2 regions of the Nitriliruptor sp. genome follow, and region 1 is predicted to be linked to the other one. Evidence: riboswitches for the same ligand, from Rfam matches in the RefSeq annotation. Region 1 holds a riboswitch; the other holds the start of a gene.
What was found. A riboswitch is a leader RNA that binds a small molecule or an ion and turns the genes downstream of it on or off. The one in region 1 is predicted to bind thiamine pyrophosphate.
Positions count from the first base shown of each region.

Region 2: it holds a riboswitch for thiamine pyrophosphate, as region 1 does, so the genes downstream of both, WEB03_RS03730 (sodium:solute symporter) here and thiC (phosphomethylpyrimidine synthase ThiC) in region 1, are expected to answer to the same signal.

Region 1 is NZ_JBBEBZ010000164.1:14,948-18,468, forward strand. Features, by position in the region: gene WEB03_RS10315 (hypothetical protein) at 1-330, shown strand, start outside; TPP riboswitch at 1,662-1,774, shown strand; gene thiC (phosphomethylpyrimidine synthase ThiC) at 1,765-3,521, shown strand, end outside.
Region 2 is NZ_JBBEBZ010000073.1:1,183-15,917, reverse strand. Features, by position in the region: gene WEB03_RS03745 (VOC family protein) at 166-690, shown strand; gene WEB03_RS03740 (sensor histidine kinase) at 702-956, opposite strand; gene WEB03_RS03735 (GNAT family N-acetyltransferase) at 1,036-2,031, shown strand; TPP riboswitch at 2,177-2,290, shown strand; gene WEB03_RS03730 (sodium:solute symporter) at 2,280-3,734, shown strand; gene thiE (thiamine phosphate synthase) at 3,737-4,372, shown strand; gene thiO (glycine oxidase ThiO) at 4,369-5,502, shown strand; gene thiS (sulfur carrier protein ThiS) at 5,499-5,699, shown strand; gene WEB03_RS03710 (thiazole synthase) at 5,775-6,575, shown strand; gene WEB03_RS03705 (thiamine phosphate synthase) at 6,572-7,198, shown strand; gene thiD (bifunctional hydroxymethylpyrimidine kinase/phosphomethylpyrimidine kinase) at 7,195-8,025, shown strand; gene WEB03_RS03695 (EAL domain-containing protein) at 8,582-9,766, shown strand; gene WEB03_RS03690 (helix-turn-helix transcriptional regulator) at 10,086-10,538, shown strand; gene WEB03_RS03685 (2TM domain-containing protein) at 10,543-10,836, shown strand; gene WEB03_RS03680 (hypothetical protein) at 10,833-12,674, shown strand; gene WEB03_RS03675 (potassium transporter TrkG) at 12,763-13,377, opposite strand; gene WEB03_RS03670 (diguanylate cyclase) at 13,547-14,735, opposite strand, start outside.

The sequences.
Region 1 (3,521 bases):
CTGGGCAACTACCGAGCCCTAGAGCGGGCGCTCGGTCTGCAGTCGCTGTTCGACCCCGAACCGGTGTCCCTCCCCTGGGTCATCCTCGACGGCTCGTGGGTCACGACCAACCGCGACATCCTCCCGATGCTGAGGTCAGCGGGGACGCGCTACCTCATCGACACCTCCGCTTGGCGGTTCCAGACTGACAGCGCCTTCAGCGTCGCTCGCACGGGTGACCGAAGCACAGCAGGTCTCGTCGTTTCCAAGTTCGATGCGACTGGATCACGCCGAACGGGAGTGGCAAGCCGCGCGCCGCACCGCCACGAGCGTCAACACCGCCCTCTGTGAGGCGAGGCAGGTTTCGGCGAACTCCCAACGGAGCACCTCGATAACCAACTCGCCGTTCTCCGACAGCGCGCTACTCGCAGCGAAGCGCCTGAACCCCGGCATCTCATGGTGTCGAATAGCGAGAACGGCTCTAGCCTTCTCAAACTGGAGCACCACTCCAGTTTTCGTACTTCTACGTACTTCCGGAACGCCGCGAACGAAAGGCGCTCAGAAAGAACGCCCCGTAGCGGGCGCTACGAGGCGTTCTTCGGGTGGAGGTGATCGGATTTGAACCGACGGCCCCTTCGTTGCGAACGAAGTGCCCTAAAGCGCGATCGACACATCAGAAAGGGCCTGAATAGCTGCGAATCAGGGCCGTAAACTGTAATCGAGGGTTTCGAGATGTTGGCCTGCACCGCAGCTGCACCACAGCAAGATTCGGGGATCTACGGCAGGTTCCCGCATCATCCCTCACCCGATTGTGGTGCCAGTGTGGTGCACCAGCCGTGCCCAGTCAGCCTGCCTGCACCGATTGTCGCTTGGCCGAGACGCCCACCGAGCATCGCACCCGGGCAACCTTGCTGCCCACACCGACAGTGCGACGACACGTTCGCGGTGGCGCTCCGCCAGGCTATCTCTGTCCTTGCCGTCAACACCGCGACGGAGAGCCGTGAGGGCATGGTCGTCATCCACGCCACCAGGAAGTTCCTCGACCGCGTCCCCACGCCGCCCTCCGACATCGACCAGCCGACGGGACCGCTCGGAAGCTGGTACGCCACCGTGCTGTTCTGGAAGCCCCAGGTCGCGCCGCTGGTCGACGAGCACACCTACCTACCGCTGCTGATGCCCCTCGCGCCGGCAAGCCACGCCACGCTCCTCCAACGGTTCCCCGACGCGATCGAGACACTCCTCGCTGCCCACCACACCACGCACCGGCGCCCTTCGTCCGGGCGACCGCCGCAGCCGCACGAGAACCCGTCGTCCCCGGACCGCAACCGTCACGCCCTCGGTGTCATGAACGAGCTCGCACACCTCGCCCCCTTCCACCACACAGCCGGGGAGATCGATCTGTCACGCTTGCCTTCGACCTCGCCCGTACCCCGATCGGTCCGGTGTACACGACCCACGTCTCACCCGACCGCGCTCTCACCGCCCTCACCCACAGCTCGTAGCCGACAACACACCCGATCCGAGTCCCCGTTGTGTGCGGTGCGGCTCCGGGACGCCTCGCGACGCCGGTCATCCGTCCATAGTCGGCTCCGCCTCGTGCCGCCTCGCGCGTGCGAGTGCTCGTTTTGGGCCGGGCCATCGAAGGTTCTGGGCAGGACGGGTGACGTTCAGTAGGGTCGCCGGCGACCGATCGCGGGAGCCCGTGGGAACGACGGGCTGAGAGGGTGGCCGCCACCACCGACCGTCAGCACCTGATCCGGGTAACGCCGGCGGAGGGAGGCATCGATGTCTATCGATGACGTACATCCAGGAATCTCGCGTGCCCACATCGACGGTCCGGACGGCGTCCGTGTCCCGATCACCCGCGTGGCGTTGACGGCGACCAGCGGACGCTTCGGGGACGAGCCCAACGACCCGGTCGAGCTCTACACGACCTCCGGTCCCCACGGGGATCCCGACGTGGAGATCGACCTCGCCCGCGGCATCGCTGCGGTGCGTGAGACCTGGGTCCGAGATCGTGGCGATGTGGTGGAGGTCGGTTCAGCCCGCCCGTACGCGGCCGGCCCGGCAGCCGGCACCCGCCAGAGTCCTGCAGGTCCCGCCACCGCGGGGCCGGGTGAGGGACGGCCGATCCTGCGGGCGGCGCCGGGTCGCAACGTCACCCAGTTGCACTATGCGCGCCGCGGTGAGACCACGCCGGAGATGGCCTACGTGGCCGCGCGCGAGGGCGTCGAGCCGGAGACGGTCCGGGCGGCGATCGCCTCGGGACGGGCGATCCTTCCCAACAACGTCAACCACCTCGAGTCCGAGCCGATGGTCATCGGCCGCGACTTCGTCACGAAGGTCAACGCCAACATCGGCACCTCTGCGGTGACCTCCTCGATCGAGGAGGAGGTCGACAAGCTCGTGTGGGCCTGCCGCTGGGGCGCCGACAACGTCATGGACCTGTCCACGGGCGCGCACATCCATCCCACCCGCGAGTGGCTGATCCGCAACAGCCCCGTGCCCATCGGCACCGTGCCGATCTACCAGGCGCTGGAGAAGGTCGGCAACCAGCCCGAGGAGCTGACCTTCGAGCTGTTCCGCGACACGGTCGTCGAGCAGGCCGAGCAGGGCGTGGACTACATGACCATCCACGCCGGCGTCCGACTCCCCTACGTGCCGATGGCTGCGAACCGCGTCACCGGCATCGTCTCGCGCGGCGGATCGATCATGGCGGCCTGGTGCCTGGCCCACCACCGGGAGAGCTTCCTCTACGAGCGCTTCGACGAGCTGTGCGAGATCTTCGCCGCCTACGACGTCGCGTTCTCACTGGGCGACGGGATGCGGCCGGGCAGCGTCGCCGACGCCAACGACGAAGCGCAGTTCGCCGAACTCGACACCCTGGGTGAGCTCACGCGCCGGGCCTGGGAGCATGACGTGCAGGTCATGGTCGAGGGCCCGGGCCACGTCCCGCTCGACAAGGTCGTCGAGAACGTCACCCGGCAGCAGCAGGTGTGCGACGGCGCACCCTTCTACACGCTCGGGCCCCTGGTCACCGACATCGCGCCGGGCTACGACCACATCACCTCGGGCATCGGCGCCGCGGTGATCGGCATGGCCGGCACCGCGATGCTCTGCTACGTCACGCCCAAGGAACATCTGGGCCTACCCGGACGCGACGACGTCAAGCAGGGGCTGATCACCTACCGCATCGCCGCCCACGCCGCCGACGTCGCCAAGGGACATCCGGGCGCACAGCGCCGCGACGACGCGTTGTCCAAAGCGCGGTTCGAGTTCCGGTGGGAGGATCAGTTCAACCTCTCGTTGGATCCCGACACCGCCCGGGCGATGCACGACGAATCGCTGCCGGCGCCCGCAGCCAAGACCGCGCACTTCTGCTCGATGTGCGGGCCGGGCTTCTGCTCGATGCGTATCAGCCAGGACGTACGAGAGTACGCCGCCGAACGCGGGCTCGACGAGGTCGAGGCGCTGCACGTCGGCATGGAGGAGAAGGCCGAGGAGTTCCGCCGCCTCGGCGGCAGGCTCTACGTCGAGACCTG
Region 2 (14,735 bases), on a different contig from region 1:
CGTCGCTGGTGGACCGGACTCGCGGACCGACGGGCGCAGAAGGTTAACACGTCAAGTTCCTTCGGTACGTTGGTTGTCACGTCAGGTAACTGCGAGCGAAGCCCGCCCCCCGCGAACGAGCGTCCCGACGTCACGCGCATCCCACCGCCGAGAGAGGAACCTCCCGTGTCGTTCTCCCCCGTCCGGCTCAACCACGCCGTCCTGTTCGTCGCCGACCTCGAACGATCCGTCGCCTTCTACGGCGACGCGTTCGGCATGCAGGTCATCGCCCGCGAACCCCGCGCCAACGCCGTCTTCCTCCGCCTCCCCCGTGGCGACAACCACCACGACCTCGGCCTCTTCGGGGTCGGGACCGCCGGCGGCCCCAAGCAGCGCGGGGCGATCGGCCTGTACCACCTCGCCTGGCAGCTGGACACGATCGACGAGCTCGTCGACGCGCGACGGACGCTGGTGGACCGCGGTGCCTACACCGGCGAGTCGAGCCACGGCGCGACCAAGAGCATCTACGGCGTCGACCCCGACGGCAACGAGTTCGAGGTCATGTGGATGCTCCCCCGCGACGAGTGGGGCGCCTACGAGAACGCGGCACCCATCGACCGCCTCGACCTGGACGCCGAGGTAGCACGCTGGTCGGGCGTCCGGACCGGCGGCGTCCTCGAGGCGGGGACCACCTCCGAGGTGTCGCCGTGAGCGGGTGGACGTCAGCGGGAACTGGCGGCGGCAGGCAGGGTCAACGAGAACGATGATCCTCGGGTGTCGTGCGCGTAGGCGACGTCGCCGGCGTTGGCGCGAGCGAGGCCGCGGACGATCGCCAGGCCCAGTCCGGTGCCGTGGCTGGTCGGACCGCGGGCGAACCGTTCGAAGAGCTGGTGGTGCAGCTCGTCGGGCACGCCGGGCCCTTGGTCGGTCACCGTGACCTCGACTTGGTCGTCCCGCGATCGGCTCGTGATCGTCACCTGGCGGTGCACCGTGCTTGGTGGCGTTGGCCAGCAGGTTCCAGAGCATCTGTGCCACGTGGTCGGGGTCGGCGCGGACGTGGAGGTCGTCGACGGTCGGCTCGACGTCGAAGTCCCCGTCTCGTGCGATCTGCACCACCAGCGGTGCCAGCGCGACGTTGCCCACAGTCGCCTCGAGGGAGCCCGATTCGAGGCGTTGCGCCGTCAGAAACATGTCGACCATCCGGCGGAGTCGGCCGAGCTGGGTACCCACCGTGCGCATGACGTCGAGCAGATCCTCGTCAGGCGTTCCGGGTTCGTCGCGGAGCTGGCCGACCTGCGCCGCGACCTGCGGATCGACGCCGGCTACATGAGCCGCATCGCCGCGAGGTTCGAGACCGACGGGCTGATCACGCGCGAGCCGTCGAGCGTTGACGGTCGGCGCCAGTCGCTGCGTCTGACCGACCGCGGCCGCGAGGTGTCCGAGACGCTGGACGCTCGCTCGGCCGCCCAGGTCGCCGGGCTCCTCGGTGACCTGGCGCCCGGCGACCGGCGGCGGCTGGTCGCGGCCATGGGCACGGTCCGGGACGTCCTCGACCGCGAGCGCAGCGCGGGCACCGCGGTGGCCCTTCGGGCGCCGGGTCCCGGCGACTACGGGTGGGTGGTCAGCCGCCACGGGGCGTTGTACGCGGCCGAGTACGGCTGGGACTGCGGGTTCGAGGCACTCGTCGCCCGGATCGTGGCCGACTACGTGCAGGATCGCGACCCCGCCCGGGAAGCGGCCTGGATCGCCGAGGCCGGCGGCGAGCCGGTGGGCTGCGTGTTCTGCGTCGCCAAGGACGCGACCACCGCGCAGCTGCGCATCCTCCTGGTCGAGCCATCCGCCCGAGGCCTGGGGGTGGGGACCCGGCTCGTGGACCAGTGCCTGCGGTTCGCCCGGGCTGCTGGGTACGACGCGATCACCCTGTGGACGAACGACGTCCTCACCTCGGCCCGACGGCTCTACGAGGCCGCGGGGTTCGAGCTGACCGACCAGGAACCGCACCACAGCTTCGGACAGGACCTCGTGGGACAGAACTGGACGAAGGCGCTGTGACCGACGTGGTCGCCCGGCGGCTACTGGTGGTGACGGGCACGGCCACCTGCTCCTGCACGACGACCGGGACTCACCCGTTGCCCCCTGGCTCGACGCCGAGGAGCCTCGAAGATGCGCGGAACGGGGGCGCTGGCTACGGTCTGCCCCGAGACGCCGAGGGAGCCCTGCGAACCTAGGGCTGAGAACGCGCCGGGCGGGCGCAGCACTTCGGAACCTGATCCGGGTCATGCCGGCGGAGGGAGCGCGTCGTGTTGGCCACATCCCTGAGCGTCCTGTTGCTCGTCGCCGTGCTGGCGGCGTTCGTGATCATCGGGGTGCGCGCGGGCCGCCAAGGCCCACGGGCCGACCTCGACGACTTCACCGTCGCCCGCGGTAGCCAGGGGCCGCTCGCCCTCGGCTTGTCGTTCCTCGCGTCCGGCCTCGGGGCCTGGATCCTGTTCGCGCCGCCCGAGCTCGGCGCCATCCTCGGGATCGGCCCCGTCATCGGGTACGCGGTCGCTGCCGCCGGACCGTTCCTCGTGTTCGCGTTCGTCGGACCTCGGCTGCGCGGGATCGTGCCCTCGGGCCAGGGCTTGAGCGAGTTCCTCCGCCTGCGTTTCGGGCGCGCGGCGAGCCGGCTGGTGACAGCGGTCTCGCTGCTGTACATGGGGGTCTTCGTCGCGGCCGAGCTCGTCGCGATCGGTGGCCTGGTCGAACTCCTCGGCGGGGTTCCCCGCCAGCTCACCGTCAGCGCCGTCCTCGTGGCGACCCTCATCTACACCACCTACGCGGGACTCCGTGCGTCCCTGCGTACCGACCGGTGGCAGAGCGGGCTGGTCATCGTCCTGCTGACGGTCGCCGCGGTCGCCGCGGTCGTGGGGGTGGACCGTCCCGCGGCCAGCGTGCGAGCCAGCGGGCTGCTCGGTGTCGATCGTGTGGGCCTCGAGAGCGCCGCGACGCTGATCCTGGCCGTCACCGCCGCGAACCTGTTCCACCACGGCTACTGGCAGCGGGTCTGGTCCGCCCGGGACGACCGCGCCCTCCGGCAGGGCGCCCTCATCGGAGCCGCGGTCACGATCCCTTTGATGTTGATGGCCGGCGGGCTCGGGGTGCTGTCCGCCTCGGTCGGTCTCGCCGAGGTCCCCGCGCTGTCCATCTTCGCGCTCACCGCCGAGCTGCCCACCGTGGTGATCGCGGCGGTCCTGCTGCTCGGCATCGCGCTGGTCGCCTCGTCGGTGGACACGCTCGAGAACGGCCTGGCCGCGTTGCTCGTCTCCGAACGGCCCTCACTCGGCCTCGGGCACGCCCGTTTGCTGACCGTCGTCATCGTCCTGCCGGCCGCGGTCGTGGGCCTCGTCGCCACCTCCGTGCTGCAGCTGTTCCTCATCGCTGATCTGCTCGCGGCCGTGCTGCTCCTTCCGGCCCTGCTGGGCCTCTGGTACCGGACCACCACGACCGCGGTCTGGGCGGGGATCGTCGCAGGGGTGGCGGGAGCCTTCGGTGCGAGCCTGGTCGCGACCGGCAGCCTCGACGGCGCCGTCGCCAGCGTCAGCTTCCCCGACGCCGTCCCGACGTTGGCACCCTTCGCCGGCGCGCTCCTTGCCAGCGGCATCGTCACCTTCGTCGTCTCGCTGCTCGGCCGACCGACCGTCGCCCTGTCCGAGCTGGAGGGCCTCCTCCCGGAACGGGCCACCGTCGCCCCCGGCCCGCCGAGCGGGTCCTGACCGTGCGCCTCTCCCTGCCCCGGCTGCACGTGCTGACCTCCGCGGCACAGTGCGCCGACGACCTCCGCACCATCGACGCTGTGCTCGACGCCGGCGCACCCGCCGTCCAGATCCGCGTGAAGGACCGCACGGACCGCGACCACCTCGAGATCGCGCGCGTCATCGTGGCCCGCTGCCGGAGGGCCGGCGCCCTCAGTATCGTCAACGACCGCGTCGACCTCGCGCTCGCCGCCGACGCCGATGCCGTCCACCTCGGGCTGACCGACCTGCCGATCTCTGCTGCACGTGAGCTCGCCGGCGACCGACTCGTGATCGGTGGAACCGCGCGTGATCCCGCGACGGCTCGTCAGCTCGTGGCGGAGGGCGCCGACTACCTGGGCGTCGGCCCCACCTACGCCACCGCAACGAAGGACGGGCTACCGGCCCCGATCGGCCTCAGCACGCTGGCAGCCATCGTCGCGACGGTCGACGTCCCGATCATCGCGATCTCGGGCATCACCGCGGACCGGATGCGCGAGGTCCTGGCCACCGGCGCGCACGGCATCGCGGTCGTGGGCGCCGTCGTCGACGCACCCGACCCCGGTGCCGCCACCCGTGAACTGCTCGACCTGCTCGCCGACGCCCGGGGGCCGACGTGACCCCCGACGTGCTGTTCGTGGGCGGCGGCATCATCGGTCTCGCCAGCGCCTGGCGGGCGGCGAACGCCGGCCTGCAGGTCACCGTGTTCGACCCCGCCCCGGGCGCGGCGGCATCGAACGTCGCTGCCGGCATGCTCGCCCCCGTCACCGAGGTGGCCTACGGCGAGGAGGATCGCCTCGCGCTGAACGTGGCCGGGGCCCGTCGCTGGCCCGCGTTCGCCGCCGAGCTCGAGACGGCGACGGGCGCGGACCTCGGCTACCGCGCGACCGGCACGTTGCTGGTCGGCTTCGACCGCGACGACGTCGCCGCGCTGTCCGACCTGCACGCGTTCCAGACCGAGCTCGGCCTCGAGGTCGAACCCTTGCGCAGCCGTGAGGCCCGCGCCCGCGAACCGATGCTCAGCCCCCGCGTCCGGGTCGGGCTCCTCGCTGCCGAGGACCACCGCGTCGAACCCCGGGCGTGCGTCGCCGCGCTCCTGAGCGCCTGCGCCCATGCCGGTGTCGTCTTCGAACACCGGAAGGTCACGCGGATCGAGCAGCAGCGGGGCCAGGCCACCGGCGTGCGGACCGCCGACGGCGAGCAGCACCACGCTGGCCAGGTCGTGCTCAGCGCCGGCGCGTGGTCCGCCACCATCGAGGGGCTCGCGGACGAACACCGTCCCGCGGTGAGGCCGGTGAAGGGTCAGCTCCTGCACCTGCGTGACCCGTCGGGGCAGCAGGTGCTGACCACCACCGTCCGTGGGCTCGTCCGGCACCGCAGCGTCTACCTCGTCCCCCGCGACGACGGCCGGCTCGTGGTCGGCGCCAGCCAGGAGGAACGAGGCTTCGACACCACCGTCACCGCCGGCGCCACTCGCGAGCTGCTCGACGATGCGGCCGCCATCGTCCCCGGCGTCGACGAGCTCGAGCTCGTCGAGACGATCGCCGGCCTCCGGCCAACGACCCCGGACAACGCACCGGCGATCGGCCGCAGCGCGATCGGCCGGCTCGTCATCGCGACCGGGCACCACCGTAACGGGGTGCTGCTGGCACCCATCACCGCCGAGGCGGTCACCGCGATCCTCACCGACGCCGAGGTCGACCCGATCCTCGCTGTCGCCCACCCGGACCGAACAGGAGCACCGACGTGACGATCGAGCTGAACGGTCAGCCGCGCTCGTTCGACGGGCCCGTGACCATCGGGGCGCTGGTCGACACCGAGGTCGCCGACCGCCGCGGTGTGGCGGTCGCGGTCGACGGCGACGTGCTCCCACGCTCGAGCTGGGACACCACCACGCTGCACGACGGGACGAAGGTCGAGCTCGTCGGCGCCGTCCAGGGCGGCTGACCGGCACCCGGCCGACGGTCGCGAGACCCGCACCCGCACAGCACCCCGACCGACGTTCGAACGACAGGAGACCCCGTGAACGACCCGCTCACGATCGGCGGCACGGCGCTCTCATCCCGGTTGGTGCTCGGGACCGGCGGTGCGAGCAGCATCGACGTGCTCGAGCGCGCCATCATCGCCTCCGGCACCGACGTCGTGACCGTCGCTCTCCGCCGGGTGACCGACCGCCGGCCCGGGTCGTTGCTCGACGTGATCGAGCGGACCGGGGTCCGCATCCTGCCCAACACCGCCGGGTGCTACACCGCCGGCGAAGCCGTGAAGGTGGCCCGACTCGGTCGGGAAGCGTTCGAGACGGACTGGGTGAAGCTCGAGGTCATCGGCGACGAACGCACCCTGCTGCCCGACCCGATCGAGCTGCTCGACGCCGCCGAGCAGTTGGTCGACGACGGGTTCACCGTCTGGCCCTACACCAACGACGACCCCATCCTGGCCACCCGACTCGCGAGTGTCGGCTGCGCCGCGGTCATGCCCCTCGGCTCGCCCATCGGATCGGGGATGGGGATCCGCAACCCCTACAACCTCGCCATCATCCGCGAGCAGGTCGACATCCCGGTCATCCTCGACGCCGGCATCGGCACGGCCTCGGACGCCGCCCTCGCGATGGAGCTCGGCTGCGACGGGGTACTACTCGCCTCGGCGGTGACCCGCGCTCGCGACCCCGAGGCGATGGCCACCGCGATGCGTCACGCGGTCGTGGCGGGACGGTTGGCCCGAGACGCCGGTCGCATCCCACGCCGGCTGTACGCCGAGGCGTCCACCACCGACGACGGCCGGCCGGACCTCCTCGGGCCGGACACGGACGGGCGCGCTGGATGAACCCGTCCGTTCCCACCCTGGTCGTGATCACCGACCGGCACGCCGCAGCTCGCACGGGTCGGCCACTGCGCGACGTGGTCGCCGCGGCCGTCGATGCCGGCGCGCCGGCGGTGCTCTTCCGGGACAAGGATCTCGAGCACGCCGAGCGACGGGCCCTTGGCGAACAGCTCGCTTCCGTGGTCACCCGCGCCGGCGCACTGCTGTCGGTCGCCTCCGATCCTGACCTCGCCCGTCACCTCGACGCGGACGCGATCCACCTCGCTGCCGACGATGCACACCCGGGCGAGCACGCGGCCGGGATGCTGGTTGGGCGTTCCTGCCACGACGGCGCCGAGGTGGAGGCAGCCCGCGGGGAGGCCACCGACCTGCTGCTCGTCTCGCCGGTCGCCCCGACCGCATCGAAGCCGGGCTACGGGCCGGCGCTCGGGCCCGCCGGCTTCCGGTACCTGGTTGCCCGAGCAGGCGACCGACCCGTCCTCGCGCTCGGCGGAGTCACCGCCGAGAACGCGTCGGCGTGGCGTGACGCCGGAGCCCACGGTGTCGCGGTGATGGGCGGCGTCATGGCCTCACGCGATCCCGCGCACGTTGTCCGCCGACTCCTCGAGACCTGGAAGCGATCATGACCTCGCCCAACGTCGCGCTCACCATCGCTGGTTCCGATTCCGGCGGCGGTGCCGGCATCCAGGCCGATCTGAAGACCTTCGGGCAGTTCGGCGTCTTCGGGGCCAGCGTGATCACCGCGGTCACCGCGCAGAACACCGTCGGGGTGACCGCCGTTCACGTGGTCCCCGCCGCGACCGTCACCGCGCAGATCGACGCCGTGCTGGTCGATCTGCCGGTCGGGGCCGTGAAAACCGGGATGCTCGCCACAGCCGAGCTCGTGGAGCTCGTGGCCGCGCGCGCAGCCGCAGGGGAGCTACCGAACCTCGTCGTCGACCCGGTGCTCGTGTCGGCGACCGGTCACCGTCTCCTCGAGGAGAGCGCCCTGACCGCCTACCGCGACCTGCTGCTGCCGCACGCGACGATCGCGACACCGAACCTCGAAGAGGCGGCGGTGCTCGTCGGTCGTCCGCTGCGGACGCTCGACGACGCCCGCGCTGCGGCCCACGCGCTCGCCGAGCTCGGCACGCAGCTGGTCGTGGTCAAGGGCGGTCACATCGAGGGCCCACAGGCTGTCGACGTCATCGTCGTCGCGGGCGAGGACCACGAACTCGCGGCCGACCGCATCGACACGTCGAACACCCACGGCACCGGCTGCACGTTCGCCGCCGCTGCGGCCGCCGGGCTCGCGAACGGCGTCGACCCGCTCGACGCCCTCGCAGGCGCGAAGCGCTACGTCACCGGAGCCATCGCCGGCGCGGCCGCTTGGCGACTGGGGGCCGGCAACGGACCACTCGACCACCTCGGCTTCGGTCCTCGACCATCGCACCGGGACAGCACCACGCCGTGACGGTCAGGGTCCCGCTTCCGGCGATCCCTCGGGGCTGAGCACGTCCGCGTAGGTGGCGGCCGCCGGTGGAACCCAGGTCGGGGCCAGAGTCGAGCGTGTTCACCCGCCGTGGCCCTGGCGGGCGCGGGTGATGCCGGCGCAGACGACGCCGGGCTGCCCGAAGGCGTGTCAAATCTGCGCGCGATTCCGACGCTGACGTCAACGTCTGGTGCACGCCAGAGCGGAACCGCGCCCCCGCCCGTCGAAGCAACCCTCGAACAGGCCGAACCTTGCGCGGAGCATCAACCATGACCACCCACCACCCGACCCTCGCGCTCACACCCGAGCAGGCCGAGCGGATCCTGGAGGCGATGCGGGAGACCGTTCATGCACGTCCCCCTGACGGCGAGGCTCCCGGCACCCGGACGACGACGACCGGTAGCCGGCGGACGTATCCCGTCGAGCCGCCGCGTGCTCACCGCGCAGGCCGCTCGGCCGGATCCGGTCAGCATGCGCGCGGAACGGGGGTCAACTACTCTGCGTATATGTACGACTTAAGTAGCGTCAGGAAGTCCAGTTGGCAGCGGCCGTCAGCGTCCGCCCCGTCCTTGACCAGCGTGCCAAGCAGTGGCTCGCCGGCCTGGCGATCGCCGCCGCCCTGGCGGCCGTGACCGCCATGACGTACGCGGCGGGCGGCACCAGGACGGTCCTCCCCCACCTCTTCTACGTCCCGATCATGCTGGCCGCCGCCAGGTTCGGGTTCAGAGGTGGTATCGCCGCAGCCATCGCGGCGACGTTGCTGTGCGGTCCGGTGATGCCGCTCGAGGTCGCGGCCGGAGAACCGCAGGTCCTGGCCGGCTGGCTGTCGCGCGGGGTGTTCTTCCTCACCATCGGCTCGCTCGCCGGCGGGATGCTCCGATCGCGTGGGCGATCCTACGAACGAGAGCTCACCGCCGAGTTCCAGCGCGAGATGCGCCTCGCCGAAACCGACCCGCTGCGTGCCGACCCGTCCGTCGAGCAACGCATCCGTGCCGTGCTCGACGAGGGGCTGTTCCACCCCGTCTTCCAGCCGGTCTACTCCCTACCGGACGGGCAACTGATCGGAGTGGAGGCGCTGAGCAGGTTCACCAGCTCGCCGCAACAGCCGCCCGACGTCTGGTTCGCCGAGGCGGCCAGCGTCGGCCTCGGGACCGAACTCGAACTCGCAGCCATCACCCGCGCGATCGCGGACAGCGCCGCACTGCCGGCCGGGGTGGCACTCGCCGTGAACTGCTCCCCCAGCACCCTGACCGACCCGAGGTTCCACCAACTCGTGGCGTCGCATCCTCGGCGGTGCGTCACCGTCGAGGTGACCGAACACGCGGTCGTCGACGATTACGGCCACCTCGCCCGAGTGCTCGACCAGCTCCGCCGGTCAGGGGTCCGACTCGCGGTGGACGACGTCGGAGCTGGCATCTCGAGCCTGCGACACATCGTCAGGTTGGCCCCGGACATCATCAAACTCGACATCAGCCTGACCCAACACGTCAACGACGATCCGATCCGCCGGGTCCTGGCCGACTGCCTCATCCAGTTCGCTCACCGGACCGGGAGCACCCTGGTCGCCGAGGGCATCGAGGACGAGGCCGACCTGGCCACCTGGCGGGAACTCGGGGCCTCTGCCGTGCAGGGCTACCTGATGGGCCGACCTGGCCCGTTGCCGGCGCCACAACAGAGCCAAGTGATCGCCAGGAGACGCGCAGAAACCCGCTCACCAACTTGAGGCACCAGGCCCTCCACGACGGCTGACGCACCCGCGCCGCCTCACCGTCGGGTGCGACCAGCCGCCGGCCGCCACGCCATCGCGGCCTCGCCGTGCCGTCATCACGGATGCGGCTCTCGGACGGGCTGTCGTTGGCTGCTCGGTCACGATCCGGGCCACCGGCCCCGAGCCGACGCCAGGCCCCTCCCGCTCAGCGGGTGATGGGGCCGCACCCCGCCGCCGGTTGGACTTCGTAACACTCTCGTAGTATTGTTTCGTAACGAACTCGTAAGAGTCGCGCTCGGCGACCGACGAGCGACCGTCACGAGAGGTGCGTGGGATGGGCCAGCGGTTCTTCCATCACGGCGAGCTTCACCTGGTGGTCCTGGTGCTGCTCAGCGAACGGTCGCTGCACGGCTACGAGCTCATGAGCGAGCTGGCGCGGCTGTTCGGCCCCGCCTACCGGCCGTCGCCCGGCAGCGTCTACCCGGCGGTCAAGTCCCTCGCCGGCGAGGGACTGATCGCGGCTGAGCCGGGGCAGGAACCCACCCGCTACCGCACCACCCGCAGCGGCGAGCAGGCCGTGGCCACCAGACGAGACGACCTGTCGGCTCTCGAGCTCCGCACGGGGGTCCAGCTCGGTGACGCCGAAGGTGTGGAGGAGATCCTCCAGCGGTTCGGCGCCCGGATCCGACGTCTGCGTGGCCACATCGATCCCTCGCGTCTCGAGGAGCGCCTCGACGCGCTCGCCGTCGAGCTCGAGGACCACCACCCACATCTTCAGGAGGACTGACCCCATGCACGACGATCCCTTCGACCGGGCGCTGGCGCGTGAGCGCGCCGAGCGTCGTGAACGTCGACACCGGACCACCCGCGCGGTGTTCGGACACCACGCCCGTACCTACGTGGTGGTCAACCTCACGCTCGTGGCGCTGTGGGCCATCGGCTGGTGGCTGCGCGGTGACTCCTACCCCTGGGTCATCTACCCGATCGTGGGGTGGGGCGTGGGGCTGGCCATGCACTACGTGGCGGTCCGCCCCGCGTTCCGCGAGGCGAGCACCACCAACAACGATGGGGAGGTCCGCTCGTGAAGACCTTCCTCCTCCTGGCGACGAGCACCGTCGACGCCACCCACGGACCCGGCGGCAGCTCGTTCGCGACCTGGGGCACGTTGCACGTGCTGCTCGCCGCGCTCTCGGTGATCGCCCTGATCGGCTACGCGGTCGGCCCGTCGGGCACGCACCGGTCAGCGGCGGTCCGCACGGCCCTGCGTCTCCCGCTCGCGCTCGCCCGCTGGACCGGTCTGCCGGCCTGGGCGGCGGTGACCCTCACCCTCAGCGGTGCCGGGCTGGTGATCGCTGGTACGGGCTTCTTCGATGACGTCGCCTACCACGTCGCCTACGGCCGGGACACGGTGCTGTTCACCGCCCCCCACACCGCCATCGTGATCGGCCTGACGATGATCGCCGTGGGGGCGTGGGCGGGCGTGGCCGTCGCGACCGTGCAGGAGGTGGACACCGACCTGCGGTTCGGGCGGCTGCGTCTGCCATGGTCATCGCTGCCGCTCGGGGTCCTCGGCCTGGCGGCGCTGCTCGGTTTCCCGATCGACGAGGCGTGGCACCAGACCTACGGCGTCGACGTGACCATGTGGAGCCCCCCACACCTGATCATGATCCTCGGTGCCGCTTTCAGCGGCCTCGCGCTGTGGCTGGTCGTCGCCGAGACGGGTGTGCGGCCCAGCGACGACCGGCGCGCGCGGGCCGTCCACGGGGTGCTCGCCTTCCTCACCTTCCAGGGTCTCACCGCACCGATGGGCGAGTTCGCCTTCGGCGTGCCGCAGTTCCAGCAGCTCTACCACCCGGTGCTGATCTGCCTCGCGGCCGGCACCGGCCTGGTGCTGATCCGCCTGGTCCTCGGCCGCGGCGGTGCGCTGACGATCGCCGCGATCTCCTTCGCGCTCGATCATTTCGCGGTGCTCGGCGACGGGCCCGTCGACACGCGTCCCGTGGCGACCTTCCTCGGCGCGGCGTTCGCCGTCGAGGCGGTGGCCTGGCTCCACGGCACCCGTCCGCGGCTGCGGTTCTCGGTGCTGGCCGGCCTCGCTGTGGGAACGGTCGGGCTCGCCACCGAGTGGGTCTACAACCAGGGCGCCCACCAGCCTTGGACCTCGGCGCTCCTGCCCGATGCGGTCATCGTCGGGGTCCCCGCCGCCGTGGCCGCGGCGGTGCTCGGCGGCGCCATCGCGAGGGCCCTGCCCGATGCGGACGCGGTCGGAGCCGCAGCACCGCTCGCGCCCACCCGATCCGGGGCGGTCCTCGTGGTGGCCGGACTGACCGTCGTGGCGGCTTTGGCGATCCCGCTGCCACGCCAGGTGGGAGAGGTGACCGCCGAGCTCCACATCACGGAGGTCGAACCCGGCCAGGTGCTACTCGAGGCCCGACTCGACCCACCCGACGCGGCCGACGGCGCCCGCTGGTTCATGCTCAGCAGCTGGCAACACGGCACGCGTGAGAGCGCCCACCTGGTGCCGCAGGCCGACGGCAGCTGGCGCACCCAGACCCCCGTCGCGGTCGATGGCTGGGCCAAGAGCTTGCTGCGTCTGCACCGCGGCGCCGAGATGATGACGATCCCGGTCCGCCTGCCCGCTGACCCCGATATCGGTGAGCCCGAGATCGAACCCCGGTCCCGCACCGCCGCGTTCGAGGCCGAGACCCGCTACCTGCTGCGCGAGACCACCGAGGGCCCCCCGGCGTTGCGGATCGCTGTCACGGCCGTGTTCATCCTCCTCGTCGGTGCTTGGGTGGTCGCCTTCAGCCTCGCCAGCACCCGGCTCGCCAGCCGAGCCGCTGCGGGCGGCCGCGACGCACCTCGCCATCGAACGGGGCATCGAGCGCGGCACGAGGTCGATGCGTTTCGTGCCGGTACGTGACGCCGGTGTACGCACCCGCCCCTCTGGAGTAGCCAGGTCAGTGGGTCGTACTGACGCCCGCACTGCTTCAAGCCGTGCACGGAGTCCGTCACGTAGGACTCCACGTGAGCTGAGCTGCTCGCGAGCCGCTGTGGTCAGGGGCGGCCCTCGCGCCGACGACCGCTGCGGGTGCGAGTGCGCCCCAGTCGGTCACGAAGAGCCCGCCGCCGGTGACCGCGAACCCGGTCCCGGTGTGGGCCGAAAGGATCGTGAAGAAGCCCTTGCGGAACAGCCCGACCGTTTCGCTGTAGGCCCCAGATCGGGCGAGACCGAACAGTGCCAGCGCGGCGGTTGCCGCGAGCGTGACGGCGAGGCTGCGGACCTCGAGGTCGCGTGTCAGCTGCCGTGTCCGGCCGAGCCAGAGCTGGTGGTGCAGGGCGAAGGAGATCGTTCCGGCGACCATCAACACCATGATGACCGCCTCCAGCCCGACCGAGTGGTAGTAGGCGACCGACTGGGATGTCGGCGCGAACCCGCCGGTATCGAAGGCCGCGAAGAAGAGGTTGCTGGCGTGGCCGGGGCCACGCCAGCCACCGAGGCCGTCCCGTTCGAGCGCCGCGAGGATCCCGGCGGCGCCGACCACGAGGTAGGCGGTCGCGATGATGAAGATGAACCGCGCGGTCCGGACGATGTTGGGGACGATGCGCTCTTCACGTCCCTCCACCACGTACAAGGTCCCGCTGCCGGATCCGCCAACCCCGACCGCCGACGTTCGCGTGCATCGCGCTACCCGGCCGCAGCTGCGGCCGCGGCCTCTCGGATCACGCCCGTGCGACAAACCGGCGAGCGCAAGGACATCGTGGCGACGCTGAACGCCGGGCGTGGTGAGCGGATCAGTCCGTGGCGGTCGCGACTCGGTTGCGTCCAGCGTCCTTGGCCCGATATAGCGCCGCGTCAGCCGCGCGGAGGAGGCCGTCGGGGTCGGTCCCATGTTGTGGCCGGGTGGCGATGCCGATGGAGACGGTGAGGTGACCGGCGGGCTGGCCCTCCCCGGGGAACGCGTGCAGCGCCATGCTGGAGCGGATCTGTCCGGCCCGAGCGGTGGCTTCGACCTCGTCGGCGCCGGTCATGATCACGGCGAACTCCTCGCCGCCGTAGCGGCAGGCGATGTCTCCGCTGCGGATGTTGTCGAGCAGGACCTGGCCAACCTCGGCGAGGACGGTGTCGCCGGCTACGTGTCCGTAGGCGTCGTTGAAGTCCTTGAAGCGGTCGATGTCGAGCATCAGCACGGAGACGGGTAGGTCATCTCGTTCTGCGCGGTGCAGTTCACGGGCCAGGGTCTCGTCGAGGAAGCGGCGGTTGTACAGGCCGGTGAGAGCGTCCCGGATGGCTTGGGTGCGCAGTTCGCAGCGAAGTGCGAGGTTGGCGAGGGTGAGTGCCAGCTGCTCGGCGGCGGCGAGGGCCAGGCGTTGGCCCTGGCCCTCGGCTAGCTGGTCGCTGAGGTCCAGGGAGGCAGCTGTCGACGGGGACGGGTCGCGTTCCCACTGGAGGTTCAACAGTCCGAGGACCTCACCCTGAGCGGTGAGCGGGATGCAGAGCGTCTCACCGAGCGCCTCGCCTGGGTGGTGGCTGCAGCGATCGTGCGCGTCGTCGCGCCCGTGGTGGATCCCGCCCTGCCGCAACGCCACGCAGCCGTCGTCGTCGATGGACGGCGAGTACCCCTGGTGTGACCCCCAGCTGCGGACGAGCTCCACGGTCGTGCGGGGCGATGCAGACACGTAGATGGCGCCGTCGGCACCGGATAGGACGTCCGGCGCGAACCGGGCGACGACCTCGCACGCTTCGTCTCGATCGCCGGCAGCCTGCAGCAGGTTGGACATCTCGGTGAGTTGCACGATCTGATGGTTGAGCCGCCGCAGATGTCCGACCGTGTCCGAGAGGACGGTGTTGGACTCAGCGAGCTGCTCCTCGGTCCGGACTCGTTCGGCGACCTCAACCTCGAGCCGCTCGGATGCCGCCGTCAGCTGCGCGGTGCGTTGTTCGACGCGCTCCTGGAAGTCTGCGCTCCAGCCCTCGAGCTCC